DNA from 3 places in the Sphingomonas sp. Sph1(2015) genome. Region 1 is predicted to be linked to each of the others. Evidence: riboswitches for the same ligand, from Rfam matches in the RefSeq annotation. Region 1 holds a riboswitch; each other region holds the start of a gene.
The links. Region 1 has a riboswitch for cobalamin ahead of BSZ14_RS06175 (TonB-dependent receptor). Riboswitches for the same ligand answer to the same signal wherever they lie in the genome.
Positions count from the first base shown of each region.

Region 2: another riboswitch for cobalamin. It lies ahead of cobW (cobalamin biosynthesis protein CobW); the one in region 1 lies ahead of BSZ14_RS06175 (TonB-dependent receptor).
Region 3: another riboswitch for cobalamin. It lies ahead of BSZ14_RS18080 (DUF1636 domain-containing protein); the one in region 1 lies ahead of BSZ14_RS06175 (TonB-dependent receptor).

Region 1 covers NZ_MQUI01000010.1:10,867-15,102, reverse strand. Annotated here, with positions in the region: gene BSZ14_RS06180 (hypothetical protein) at 1-215, opposite strand, end outside; gene BSZ14_RS06175 (TonB-dependent receptor) at 202-2,313, opposite strand; cobalamin riboswitch at 2,545-2,768, opposite strand; gene BSZ14_RS06170 (hypothetical protein) at 2,857-3,195, shown strand; gene BSZ14_RS06165 (entericidin A/B family lipoprotein) at 3,296-3,442, opposite strand; gene BSZ14_RS06160 (hypothetical protein) at 3,506-4,236, opposite strand, start outside.
Region 2 covers NZ_MQUI01000056.1:5,956-10,191, reverse strand. Annotated here, with positions in the region: gene cobN (cobaltochelatase subunit CobN) at 1-1,639, opposite strand, end outside; gene cobW (cobalamin biosynthesis protein CobW) at 1,645-2,682, opposite strand; cobalamin riboswitch at 2,861-3,060, opposite strand; gene BSZ14_RS16515 (HoxN/HupN/NixA family nickel/cobalt transporter) at 3,083-4,138, opposite strand.
Region 3 covers NZ_MQUI01000077.1:5,023-9,258, reverse strand. Annotated here, with positions in the region: gene fumC (class II fumarate hydratase) at 91-1,491, opposite strand; cobalamin riboswitch at 1,594-1,778, shown strand; gene BSZ14_RS18080 (DUF1636 domain-containing protein) at 1,869-2,276, shown strand; gene cobT (nicotinate-nucleotide--dimethylbenzimidazole phosphoribosyltransferase) at 2,273-3,283, shown strand; gene BSZ14_RS18070 (histidine phosphatase family protein) at 3,280-3,837, shown strand; gene cobS (adenosylcobinamide-GDP ribazoletransferase) at 3,834-4,236, shown strand, end outside.

The DNA of each region.
Region 1 (4,236 bases):
ACCATCGGAGGCTGCCCGACGCGTACCCAGTCGATCGGCTGCGCGCCCTGCCAAATCTCTGCCGGTGTGAGCGAGGGATAGGGAACATAGAGCATCACCAGCCCGCTTCCGAACCACATGGCGAAGAACAGGCAGGTGACGATCCCGACCCAGCGATGGGTGAGGAAGGCAAGCCGCAGGGCCGCCTTCCCCCAAGGCCGATCAGAACCCGGCACGAACGCCGATGTCCAGCGCACGCGGGCGGCCCAATATCCATTGCTGGTCGCCGTATGCGGTGACGGCATAGGCCTTGTCGAACAGGTTATAGACGCGCACATCGACCGCCAGATGTGGCGTCAGGGCATAGGACAGGCTCGTGTCCACCGTCGCATAACCGGGAATGCGGAATGCCTCTCCATTGTCGGAGAAGCGTCGCCCGACATAACGCAGCCCGGCGCGCGCCTGCACCTTCGCCGAGGCATCCCAGCGCAGCCAGAGATTGGCCAGCGCCTCGGGCACGTTGGGCGGAGTCCGGCCGGTATAATCGACGCCGCCGGAGCGGAAATCGTCGAACCGCGCATCCAGCAGCGTGCCGTTGGCATCGATCCCGAAGCCCTGCGGCAGATCGAACGTCACCGCAGCCTCCACGCCTTGGGAGGAGCGCTGGCCGACCTGCTCGACCGGGCTCGACAGCGTACGTTGGGCGAGCAGCCCCGTCTTGACGATGCGGTACGCCGCCAGCGTCGCGGTGCCGTGGCCGTTCGCGAAAAGCCATTTCGCCCCCGCCTCGACCTGATGGCCGCGCGCATTGCTGAACTGCACCTGCCCGGTCGACACGGTGGTCAGGGTGCCCAGCGGATCGACGCCGGTGGCATATTGGGCATAGAACGACAGGGTCGGCACCGGCTGATAGACCAGCCCCGCACGCCACGTCGCGTTGCGGAAGGTCTTTTCCAGCACGAAGCGGTCGGGCGTGGCGACGGTCCAGCGACGGACATTATCCACCTCATAGCGCACGCCGCCGACCACCGACCATTTCGGGCCGAGCGTCACCCGGTCCTCGGCAAACACCGCCAGCGCGGTGGTGCGGGTGCGGTAGCGCGGGGCGATCCCTTGCGTATCCAGGAAACGGCCGGGGTCGAAGGCGAAGGGATCGACCGCATCGACCTGTCCGACCGAGTCGAAGTCGTTCTCATGGGTGAAGCGGACCAGATTGGCATCCACCCCGACGACCAGCGCATTGGCAACGCCGGGTGCGATCCCGGTGCGCCACGTCGCGCTGGCCTGATCGCCCCATTGGGTCAGGTCATGACGGATGCCGTAATTGCTGCTCCGCCGGATCGTCCCCGGCGTGCCGGTCGATCCGTCCGCGCACGCGCCACTCGCACCCACCCAGCAATAGCTTTCCAGATTGCGCCAGAAACGGTCGCTGGTCAGCAGATAGGCAATGTTGGACAGACTGACCGAGGCGCTCGGCATCCAGTCCACCCGGATCGAGGCGCGGTCGTCGCGGAACCGCATCCGCCCATCGCCGACATTATAGTTGCGATCCCGCACCCGTAGATCGAGCCGCCCGTCGATCAGCGGGGTGCCGAAATAGGCCATGGGCCGCTGATCGCCATGATCGCCGCGAACCGTTACCGCCAGCGTCGAGGTCGGCGTCCAGCGCAGCGTGCCCGACAGCGCGACACTCTCCGACCGGCCCCGGTCGACATAACCGTCCGACCGGCGATAGCTGGCATCCACACGGTAGCCGAGCGTCGGGGTCAGCGGCCCGCCCAGCCCGGCGGCGGCACGAAAGCTATCCTGTGCGCCATAGCCGATCTCGGCCTGGCCATGGGTCTGGGCGGTCGGCGCGCGCATCACGACATTCACCGCGCCGCCCAGCGCGCCCTGCCCGTAGAGGACTGAGGCGGGACCGCCCAGCACGTCGATCCGCTCGACCATCCAGGGGTCGGTCGGAAAGGTGATCGTCCCCGCCGCCGGGAACAGCCGCACGCCATCGACCAGTTGCAGCACCGATCCCTGCCCCGAAAAGCCCCGCGCGGCGAGCGCGGTGCCGCCATTGCCCGGATCGGCGACGCTAGACAGGCCGGGCGCGCGCGTCTCCGCCTCGACGATCGACAAGTCGCCGCGCGCACGGATCGTCCCGCCATCGAGCGAAGCGATGCTCGCAGGCGTCTCCAGCGGTGTCAGGCCCAGGCGACTGCCGGTGGCATTGGGCGTGTCGAGCGCCTGTTTCCCCCGCGTGCCGATCACCAGCACGGTGGCATTGCCCCCCTGCTCCTCGGCCTTTTGCGCCCTTGCCTCGGTCGCCCCCAGCAGAAGCGCCACGCCACCCCACAGGACCAGAGGAACCTGTCCGAATCTGTTATGATATATCATTTTATTACTCATAGCGCCTTGTCGCGAACAAGCCGAGGCCTTCCGATCGTTGCCGAACGGCCGGGTGCCCAGCGTGCGGCACGCCGTTTTCCGCATTCCACAGGGCCACCCATGCGCCTCCGCCACTTATGGCGTCGCTCGTCGGAACAGACCTAGCCTCGACCATCCCCTGGACCGGGCATGAGCGACCTGACGCCGGCAGGTCTCCTGGCTCACGGGTCATCGCGGACGAATGCGCCTTCCCAGGTTGCCCCAGTGGCTGGATCGCCCGAAAAGGCCGATCCGTGCATCACCGCTCACCGCTTACAGTTGCAGGGACAGCCGCGGATTTGGGGAGCCAAGCCCCCTCACCGTGTTCCCTTTTAATCTCCCTTGTCGGGAGAACCGGCGCGATCATATCGCCGGATCATTCCGGCGTCGTATCGCTAAGCCGAGGTCGAAGCGGGCGTCAAGCGGGATGAGGTCGCGGCGTCCTTGCGCTATGGCGGCGGCATGGCACGCAGGAACCGTTATCTGATCGCGACGATGCCCGATGGCTATGTGAAGACGATCGGCCCGACATCGCAGCCCTTTACCCACTATTGGCGGATCGTCGCCGATCTGGGCGGCGGCAAGACCGAAGTGTTCTGGGGCCACGCCAAGTCGCGCAAGGCGGCGATGGCAAACGATGCCGCCATGGCACAGGCGGTGCGGCAGCGGGGTTGGGTGGGGTATCGGTTCGAGGTGGTCGAACTGGTCGAGGCGGATGAGGCGCCGGAGGGGCAAAGAAAATCCTCCCCGGTACGGGGAGGGGGACCGCCGCGCAGCGGTGGTGGAGGGGGGATGCGGTAAAGGGCGCACCTCGCGGCACGCCCCCTCCACCATGCTTCGCATGGTCCCCCTCCCCGTTCCGGGGAGGATTGGCAGGGACTCACGCCCCTGCCCGGTCCCGTTACTTCTTCGGCTTGTCCTGGCCCGAGGCGTCGGACACGGCCGCACCGGCCGAGCGCAGGTCGCGGCCCGCGCCGTTCACGGTGTTGCAGGCCGACAGGGTCAGCACGGCGAACAGGGTAGCACCCAGAGCGATCTTCCTGGTCATGACGATCTCCTCTTCCAAAAAAGGGGGGGCGGCGGGCCTGATACGCTGGCCCGCCGCGGGCACTCAGCGCAGACGACGGCGGCTGGCCGCCGTTGCACCAAAGGCGGAGGCACCGGCACCGATCAGCAGCGCAAGCACCAGGATGAACGAGGTCTTCGCACCGGCCCCGGCGGCGGCATCGGCGGCCTGCTTGGCCTGGGCGACGGCTTCGTTCTTGGTCTGGACGAAATCGGCCTTGGCCTGATTCACCTGGGCCTGGGCCTGGTCACGGCTGATCTTGCGCTGCGCGGCGACGATGTCGACCACGCGCGATTCGGCCCGTGCGCCATCCGCACCACCACGCGCCATGGCGGGCAGTTGCTTGGCGATTTCCTTCTGCGCCTGTTCCGGGGTCATCTGCGCCGGATCGGCGGGCGTGTCGGTCAGATACTTGGCGGCCTCGGCACGCACGTCGGTTTCATCGACACCGGCAACCTGCGCCACCTTGGGAGCAGCGGCGCCCACGGTCGAACCGGCGGCCCCCGCGACCGAACCCAGGGTACGGAACGCACCACCGATGATCCCGCCGACCGCCGAGGTCAGCAGATACAGAGTCAGGATCAGCGTGACGCCCCACACGACCAGCCCATGGACCAGCGCGTCGAACTTCTCGGTCACGCCCGACATGCGCGCCGCGGCATAGCCGCCCGCGCCCAGCGCGACGATCGTGGTGATCAGCCAGTAGATTCCCGCGCCGATGCCGAAGCCCGCCGCGCCAGGCGTCGAACCCTGGACCGGATCGACCATCGACAGGC
Region 2 (4,236 bases), on a different contig from region 1:
ACTCCTCGGCCCGCCCGTCCCGCCGCCCGCGTTCGGGCTGGAGCGCGACGATCGCCTTGCCGAGCGTCAGCGCAGGGAAATGGAACGCGTCACCCTCGACCAGCGGGTCGTCCTCGACCGCGCCCCAGCTTTCCAGCAGGTCGGCGCGCAAGGGTTCTGGCAAGGTGGCGAGCGCCTCGCCATAGGCCGCGACGGGCCAAGTCACGCGATTCTCAAGCAGCGTCTGGGGCAAGTCGGACGGACACGCCACATCATAACCGGCCTCGCCCAGATCGCCGAGGATCGCCGCCGTCGAGGCGAAGCCGTCCAGCCCGACCGCATGCGCCGCCTGCCAGTTCTTGCCCGGATAGGTGGACAGCAGGATCGCCAGCCGCCGCTCGGCCACCGGGGTCGCCGCCAGCCTTGCCCAGCCTGCCACCTTGTCCGCCACCGCCGCGATGCGGGCGGGTTCGGCGCGGTGCAGGCGCAGGGCGATGTCGAAATCGGGATCGCGTGTCCCCGGTTGCTTGAAGCTGACCACGCCCGCGAACAGGCGGCCGTCGATCTCGGGCAGGACGACATGCATGGCCAAGTCGGCGGGCGACAGGCCGCGCGCCGACCCCGCCCAGCCCTCGCGATCGCTGGTGGCGAGCGCGACCTGAAACACCGGCACGCCCGCGCCGTCGAGCGGGGTGGTGTCGTCCTCCCCGCGTGCGGAGAAGGCGGTGGCGTTGACGATCGCGGCGGGGGCGAGGGCCGCGACCCAGCGCGCAATCCACGGGCCTGCACCCTCGGCTTTCAGCGAGGGGACGAACAGGGCGATGGGGTCGAAGCCGCGTTCGCTCAGCGCGGCGTGGAGGGCGGCGATCGGCTCCAGGTCGGCGGCGGCGAGATAGGCGCGGTAGAAGGTTATCAGGATGCGGGGGCGGGTTGCGATCAACAGGGCGGCGGCGGGGCACGACGGACCCGCCGGGGACCAGCCTCCGACGAGTGCCACTTGGGGAGAGGGCCCTCCCCCATCCCAGTTGTGGGTGAACAATGCCCCGCATTGTTCAGGCCATGCCGGGGGCATGGCCGACCCACAACTCGCCTGCGGGAGGGGCGTGCTTGTGGTAAGCGCTGGCTTGAAAAGCCCCTCTCCCGGCAGGGGGAGGGGTTGGGGAGGGGCAAGAGCCACAGACGGCAACGCCGCGATTTCGCCCAAAGCCATCGCCACCGCATCGGCCCCACCCGCGTCGCACAGCGCCCCCAACCGCCGCACCACCGCCTCGTCGACGGTGGACGCCGCCATCAACCGACGATCCTCGCGCCCGTCCGCCGCCAGTACGACAAGCGCGATTCCCCGCTCGCGCGCCAGCCGCTCGACCTCGCGCAGACCGTATTCCCAGTACCCCGCCCCGCCGATCAGCCGGATCAGGATCGCCTTTGCGTGAACCAGGGTCTGCTCGACATAGGTGTCGACCGACAGCGGGTGGACCAACGCCGCCAGATTGGCGAGCCGCAGCGACCAGGGGAATCCCCCCGCCCGCCAGCCCGCCGCAAAGGCGCTCAGGTCGCTGTCGGAGAAGGACAGCACGACCACGTCACCGGGGCGCTGCCCCAGATCCTGCGGAACCGCCTGTTCCTCCAGCCCATGGCTCTCGCGAAAGACGAGATGCACTGGTCTTAGCCCTTCAGTACGGCCTCGATCGCAGGCCGGTCGATCCGGTCATGCTCGGCAATGACGACCAGCTGGGTGCCGCGCGGCTCGCCCGCGCCCCAGGGACGGTCGTAGCTAGTGCGCACCCGGCGACCGACCGCCTGGACGAGCAGCCGCATCGGCTTGCCCGCGACGGCGGCATAACCCTTCACGCGCAGGATATCCTGCTGCTCGGCCAGCGTCACGATCCGGGCGGCGATCGTCTCGGGGCTGTCCACCTCGCCCAGCATCACCGAGATGCTGTCGAAATCGTCATGCTCGTGATCGTCCGCGCCGTCATGGTGCGAGGGGCGCGCGGCGATGTCGTCCTCGGCGGCGGCCTCCAGACCCAGCACGATCTCGGCCGAGACGATGCCGTCGACCGCCTCGACCATGGGGAGCGGGCGCGGGGCCTCGGTGGCGATGATGGCGCGCGCCTTGGCGACGCCTTCCGGCCCGGCGAGGTCCGCCTTGGTCAGCAGGACGATATCGGCGCAGGCCAGCTGGTCCTCGAACACCTCCGACAGTGGCGTTTCATGGTCGAGGCTGGGATCGGCGGCGCGCTGGGCCTCGACCGCGTCGAGATCGGGGGCGAAGCGACCCGCCGCGACGGCCTCCGCATCGGCCAGCGCCACCACGCCGTCGACGGTGATGCGCGAGCGGATGGCGGGCCAGTCGAACGCCTTCAGCAGCGGCTTGGGCAGCGCGAGCCCCGACGTCTCGATCAGGATGTGATCGGGGCGCGGCTCCATCGCCAGCAGCTTTTCGACCGTGGGGATGAAGTCGTCGGCGACCGTGCAGCAGATGCAGCCATTGGCCAGCTCGACGATATTCTCCGCCGGGCAGTCGGGGATGGCGCAGGATTGCAGGATATCGCCATCGACGCCCAGCGTGCCGAACTCATTGACGACCACCGCCAGGCGACGCCCCCCGGCGTTGCGGATCAGGTGGCTGATGAGCGTGGTCTTGCCCGCGCCCAGAAAGCCGGTGACGATGGTGACGGGGACCTTGGACAGGTCACGCATGATATTTCTCCAACGCGCCGGACGAGCGAAAGCGAGACGGGGCGGATCGCCGGAGCGGTGACGGACGGGCGCGAAGTTGCGTCCGCCCCGCTGATCGGCGACCGATGCGGCCCCGGCCGCATGGCTTCGTCGCTCCCCGACGGAGAACCGTGCCCCGACCACCCCCTGGGTCCAGGCAAGAGCGACCATGACGCCGGCAGGTCTCCTGGCTCACGGGTCAAAGCAAAGGGATGCGCCTTCCCGGATCACTCCAGTGGCCGTGCCCTCATGGGAGCACCAGCATCGCTCGCTCGCCGCTTACAGTTGCAGGGACAGCCGGGGATTTGCACCCCATTCCCGTTTGAAGCCCTTGCGGGCACCGGCGCGATCTTCGGGCGCTTTCGCCCCCGATATGCGGCATTTATCCCGCCGCGCCGGGCTTTGCAATTCGCGCCTCCATCGCGGCGAACCCGCGCCAGCGATAGAGGAGGAAACTCGCGCCCCAGCAGACCACGAACAACCCGACAATGGCAAAGCCCAGCACGTTGAAATGCTCGGACAGCGCCGCCGCATAACGGAACGGCCCCGCCGTCCAGCCGAACCGCTCGGCCAGCAACGCGGTCGCCTGGATACCGCCGATCACCAGCGCGACCAGCGCGGAGACCAAGGTGATCGTCATGTTGTAGTAGAGCTTGCGCAGCGGGTGCATGAACGCCCATTCATAGGCACCCAGCATCACCAGCCCATCGGCGGTGTCGATCAGCGCCATGCCGACCGCGAACAGGACGGGGAACACCAGGATCGTCGCCAGCGACACGCCGTCCGCCGCGTGCGACCCCGACAGCCCCAATATCGCGACCTCGGTCGCGGTGTCGAAGCCCAGCCCGAACAGGAAGCCCAGCGGCGCCATGTGCCAGCTGCGCCGGATCAGCCGGAACAGCGGCCGGAACAGGCGGGACAAAGGTCCCTGCCCCGAAAACAGCATATCCGCATCCGCCTCGGCCATCGGCTCGCCGCGCGCGACGCGGCGGAAGCGGGTCCAGACATCGCGCAGGATGATCAGGTTCATGATCGCGATGGCGAACAGGAAGCTGGCCGAGACGATGGTGGCGATCGTCCCGCCGCTCTGCCCGAACGCCTCGAAGTCGGACAGGGTGCTCGCCGCCAGCGCGACCGTGGTCGCCGCGATCAGCACGATGGCGGAATGGCCGATCGCGAACCACAGGCCGACCGCGATGGGCCGCTGGCCGTCCTGCATCAGCTTGCGGGTCACATTGTCGATCGCGGCGATGTGATCGGCATCGACCGCATGGCGCAGGCCCAGGCTATAGGCGAGCAAAGCCGTCCCCAGCATCAGGCTGTTGCCCGCAAAGACGCTCAGCGCCCAGCCCCAGACGGCGATATTGATGACGACCAGCGCCCCCATCAGCAATGTAACACGGCGTTTCAGCGAGGGTCGGATAGGAACTTCGGACATGGGCGGATCACGCTTAAGAGCGCCGTTGCGACTCAGGCCGACCTTCCGCTGTCGCGGTCGTCCCCAGGCTCGAGCGGGCGCACGCCGGGCTGGGTCTC
Region 3 (4,236 bases), on a different contig from region 1:
CCCGCTATCGCGGCTTGGCTGATGCATCCCCTTGGCCTTCGACTTCGCTCAGGCTGAACGGAGCGGGGGTAAACAGGCTTAACCCCAATCTCACCGCCCCAGCATCAACTCCGGCCGCACCACCCGGTCGAAGGTCGCCTCGTCGACCAGCCCCAGTTCCAGCCCGGCCTCCTTCAGCGTCTGCCCCTTCTGATGCGCGTGCTTCGCGATCCTGGCGGCGTTGTCGTACCCGATCTCGGGCGCCAGCGCCGTCACCAGCATCAGCGAGCGGTCGAGCAAATCGGTGATCCGGTCGCGATTGACCGTCATCCCCTCGACCGTGCGCTCGGCAAAGCTCTCCATGCCGACCGCCAGCAAATGGATCGAGCGCAGCACGTTCGCGCCGATCAGCGGCTTGAAGACGTTCAGCTCCAGATGGCCCTGCAGGCCGCCGACCGTGACTGCGGCATTGTTGCCGATGACCTGTGCGGCGACCATGGTCAGCATCTCGCACTGGGTCGGGTTGACCTTGCCCGGCATGATCGAGCTGCCCGGCTCGTTGGCAGGCAGTTCCAGCTCGCCCAGCCCCGAGCGCGGGCCGGAGCCCAGCAGGCGGATGTCGTTGGCGATCTTGGTCAGCGCCACCGCCAGCACGTTCAGCGTGCCATGCAGGTCGACCAGCCCGTCATTACTCGCCAGCGCCTCGAACTTGTTGGGCGCGGTCACGAAGTCGAGGCCGGTCGCCTCGGCGATCTCCGCCGCGATCGCCTCGGCAAAGCCGTTCGGCGCGTTCAGTCCGGTCCCGACCGCCGTGCCCCCCTGCGCCAGCGGCAGGATATTGCGGTGGAGCGTCCCCTCGATCCGGTCGCGGGCATTGGAGAGCTGTTGCACATAGCCCGAGAATTCCTGGCCCAGGGTCAGCGGCGTCGCGTCCTGCAAATGGGTGCGGCCGATCTTCACGATGGAGTCCCACTCCTTCGCCTTGGCCTCCAGCGCGGCGTGGAGCCGGTCGAGCGCGGGGAAAAGCTGCTTCGTCACGGCAATCGCGGCGGCGACATGCAGCGCGGTCGGGAAGGTGTCGTTGGACGACTGGCCGCGATTGACATCGTCATTGGGGTGGACCGGCGACTTGCCGCCGCGCTCACCCGCCAGCATCTCGTTGGCGCGGCCCGCGATCACCTCATTGGCGTTCATGTTGGACTGGGTGCCCGATCCGGTCTGCCAGATGACCAGCGGGAACTGGTCGTCATGCCGCCCGTCGATCACCTCCTGCGCCGCCGCCTCGATCGCATCGGCCTTGTCCGCCGCCAGGCCATGGCCGCGATTGATCCGCGCCGCCGCCTTCTTCACGATGGCCAGCGCATGGACGATGCCGATCGGCATCTGCTCGCGTGGCCCGAACGGGAAATTCTCCAGGCTGCGCTCGGTCTGTGCGCCCCAATAGGCGCTGGCGGGGACTTCGATCGGGCCGATCGAGTCGATTTCGGTGCGGGTGGTGGCGTTCTGGGTCATGCGACAGGGACTCACCGATGGGGTCAGGGGTTCCCCGTTACATAGTCGTCATGTCGTCGACAGAGGAGGGCAGAATGCTTGCCACCCGCCCCCCACCCGCCTATCGCCGCCCTCGCGACAGGTTCCTCGAAAGAGGATGAAAAGGGAATGGGGTGCGACACCCCGGCTGCCCCTGCAACTGTAAGCGGCGAGCCGCCCGCCACGACGCCATTGGGGTAATGCCCGAGAAGGCGGCGGACCGGCCCCGACCCGCGAGCCATGAGACCTGCCCGTCGCGGTCGTCCTTCGGCTGGTCAGGGTGTACCGGACGAAACGGGGCTTTCCCCTCGCGCGGCGACAGCGCCTTTGGAGACTTGCCCGATGTACAAGCCGATTTCATGCTGAAGCCCGCCGCGAACGGCCCCGCCGTGGTCGCCTGCAACACCTGCCGCCTGTCCGACGAGGTGCGCGAGAACGAAGACGGCCAGCGCGGCGGCGCGCTGCTGGTCGAGGCGCTGCGCCGGGTGCAGGCCTCCGACCCCGCCTATGCGGATGTCGCGGTCGAGGAGATGCCCTGCCTCTTCGCCTGCCAGTCCTTCTGTACCGTCCACTTACGCTGCCCCGGCAAGGTCGGATACGTCATGGGGAAGTTCACCCCCGATGACGACGCCGCGCGCGCCATATTGGACTATGCCCGCGCCTATGCCGACAGCGACTGGGGACAGGTGCCCTACAAGCAATGGCCGCAAGGGGTGAAAGGCCATTTCCTGACCCGCACGCCCCCCGAAGGATATGTCGTCGAATGAGCGACTTCCCCACCATCGCCGCGTTCGAGACCGCGCTCGCCACCCTGCCCCAGCCCGACGACCAGGCACGCGCCGCCGCGACCGCGCGGCAGGGGCAGTTGACCAAGCCGCCGGGCTCGCTGGGCCGCCTGGAGGACATCGCGATCTTCCTCGCCGGATGGCAGGGCGTCGAGCGGCCCCGGATCGAGCGCGGCCGTGCGGTCATCTTCGCAGGGAATCACGGCGTCACCGCGCGCGGCGTCAGCGCCTTTCCGGCTGAGGTGACGGTGCAGATGGTCGCCAATTTCGCCGCCGGGGGGGCCGCGATCAACGCACTGGCGGCGGCGGCGGGGCTGGAACTGGCCGTGGTGCCGCTCGACCTCGACCGACCGACCGCCGACTTCACCGCCGCGCCCGCCATGACCGAGGAGGAATGCCTGGCCGCGCTGTCCGCCGGTGCCGAGGCGGTGGGTGATGCCGACCTGCTCGTGCTGGGCGAGATGGGAATCGGCAACAGCACCGCCGCCGCCGCGCTGGCCGCCGCCAGTTTCGGGGGAGCACCCGCCTTGTGGGTCGGGCCGGGCACCGGCATCGATGCCGAGGGCGTTCAGCGCAAGGCCTGGGTGGTGGCCGAGGGACTCGCACTGCACCGGGAGCATCTGACCAGCGCCTTCGAGATCCTGCGCCGTCTGGGCGGGCGCGAGATCGCAGGCATGGCGGGCGCGGTGCTGGCCGCACGCCACAAGCGGATCCCGGTGGTGCTCGACGGCTTTATCGGCACCGCCGCCATCGCACCGCTGGCCCATGCCAATCCGGCGATCAGCGCGCATTGCCTGTCGGGCCATTGCTCGGCCGAGCCGGGCCATGTCCTGCTGCTCGCGCGGCTGGGACTCGAGCCGATCCTGTCGCTCGCCATGCGGCTGGGCGAGGCGAGCGGCGCGGCGGTGGCGGTGCAGGTCATCCGTGCAGCCATCGCGGCGCATGACGGCATGGCGACCTTTGCCGAGGCGGGCATCTCGGGCGCGTGACCGGCTTTCGTCTCCATCTGCTGCGTCACGGCGAGCCCGAACTGACGGGGCGGATGCTCGGGCGAACCGACAGCCCCGCCACGCCCGGGGGCATCGCAGCCTGTGTCGCGCGGGCGGGCGGGCTGGACGTCACCCGCCGCATAGCCTCCGACCTGTCGCGCGCGCGGGCCTGTGCCGAGGCAATCGGTCCGACCGAGATCGATCCGCGCTGGCGGGAGCTGGATTTCGGGGACTGGGACGGACTGGCGGCGGCCGAGATCGCCCCGAAGGCGCTGGCCCGCTTCTGGGACGATCCCGATACCGCGCCCCCGCCGGGTGGTGAGCGTTGGTCCAATCTGGTTGCCCGGGTGCGGGCGGCCATTGCCGACCTGCCGCCCGAGCCGACACTGGTCGTCACCCATGGCGGCGCGATCCGCGCGGCCCTGCATGTGCTGTGCGGGTTCGATCTGCGTGCGTGCTGGTCGTTCGCGCTGCCCTATGCGGCGCTGGTCACGCTGGAGGTGTGGGACGGTGCGCCCCGCAGCGCGCAGGTGACGGGGCTGGTGACGGCATGAAGGCGCTGATCGTCGCGCTGGGCTTCCTCACCCGACTGCCCATGCCGCGCGTCGAGGCGGACGAAGCGAATTTTGCGCAGGCCATCCGGCTCTACCCGGTTGCGGGGCTGGTCATCGGGGTGATCGTGGCCGGGGCGGGCTGGCTGGGCGCGCTGGTCGACCCGTGGACGGGCGCGCTGGCGGCACTGGTCGCCTGGGTCTGGGCGACGGGAGCGCTGCATCTGGACGGGCTGGCCGACCTGTCCGACGGGCTGGGCGCGGCGCATGGCGATCGGTCGCGGCTGCTGGCGGTGATGGCCGATCCGCATATCGGGAGTTTCGGCGTGGTCGCGCTGGCAATGCAGTTGACCGCCAAGCTGGTGCTGCTCCACCGCGTGCCGCCCGAGGGCTGGCCGTGGA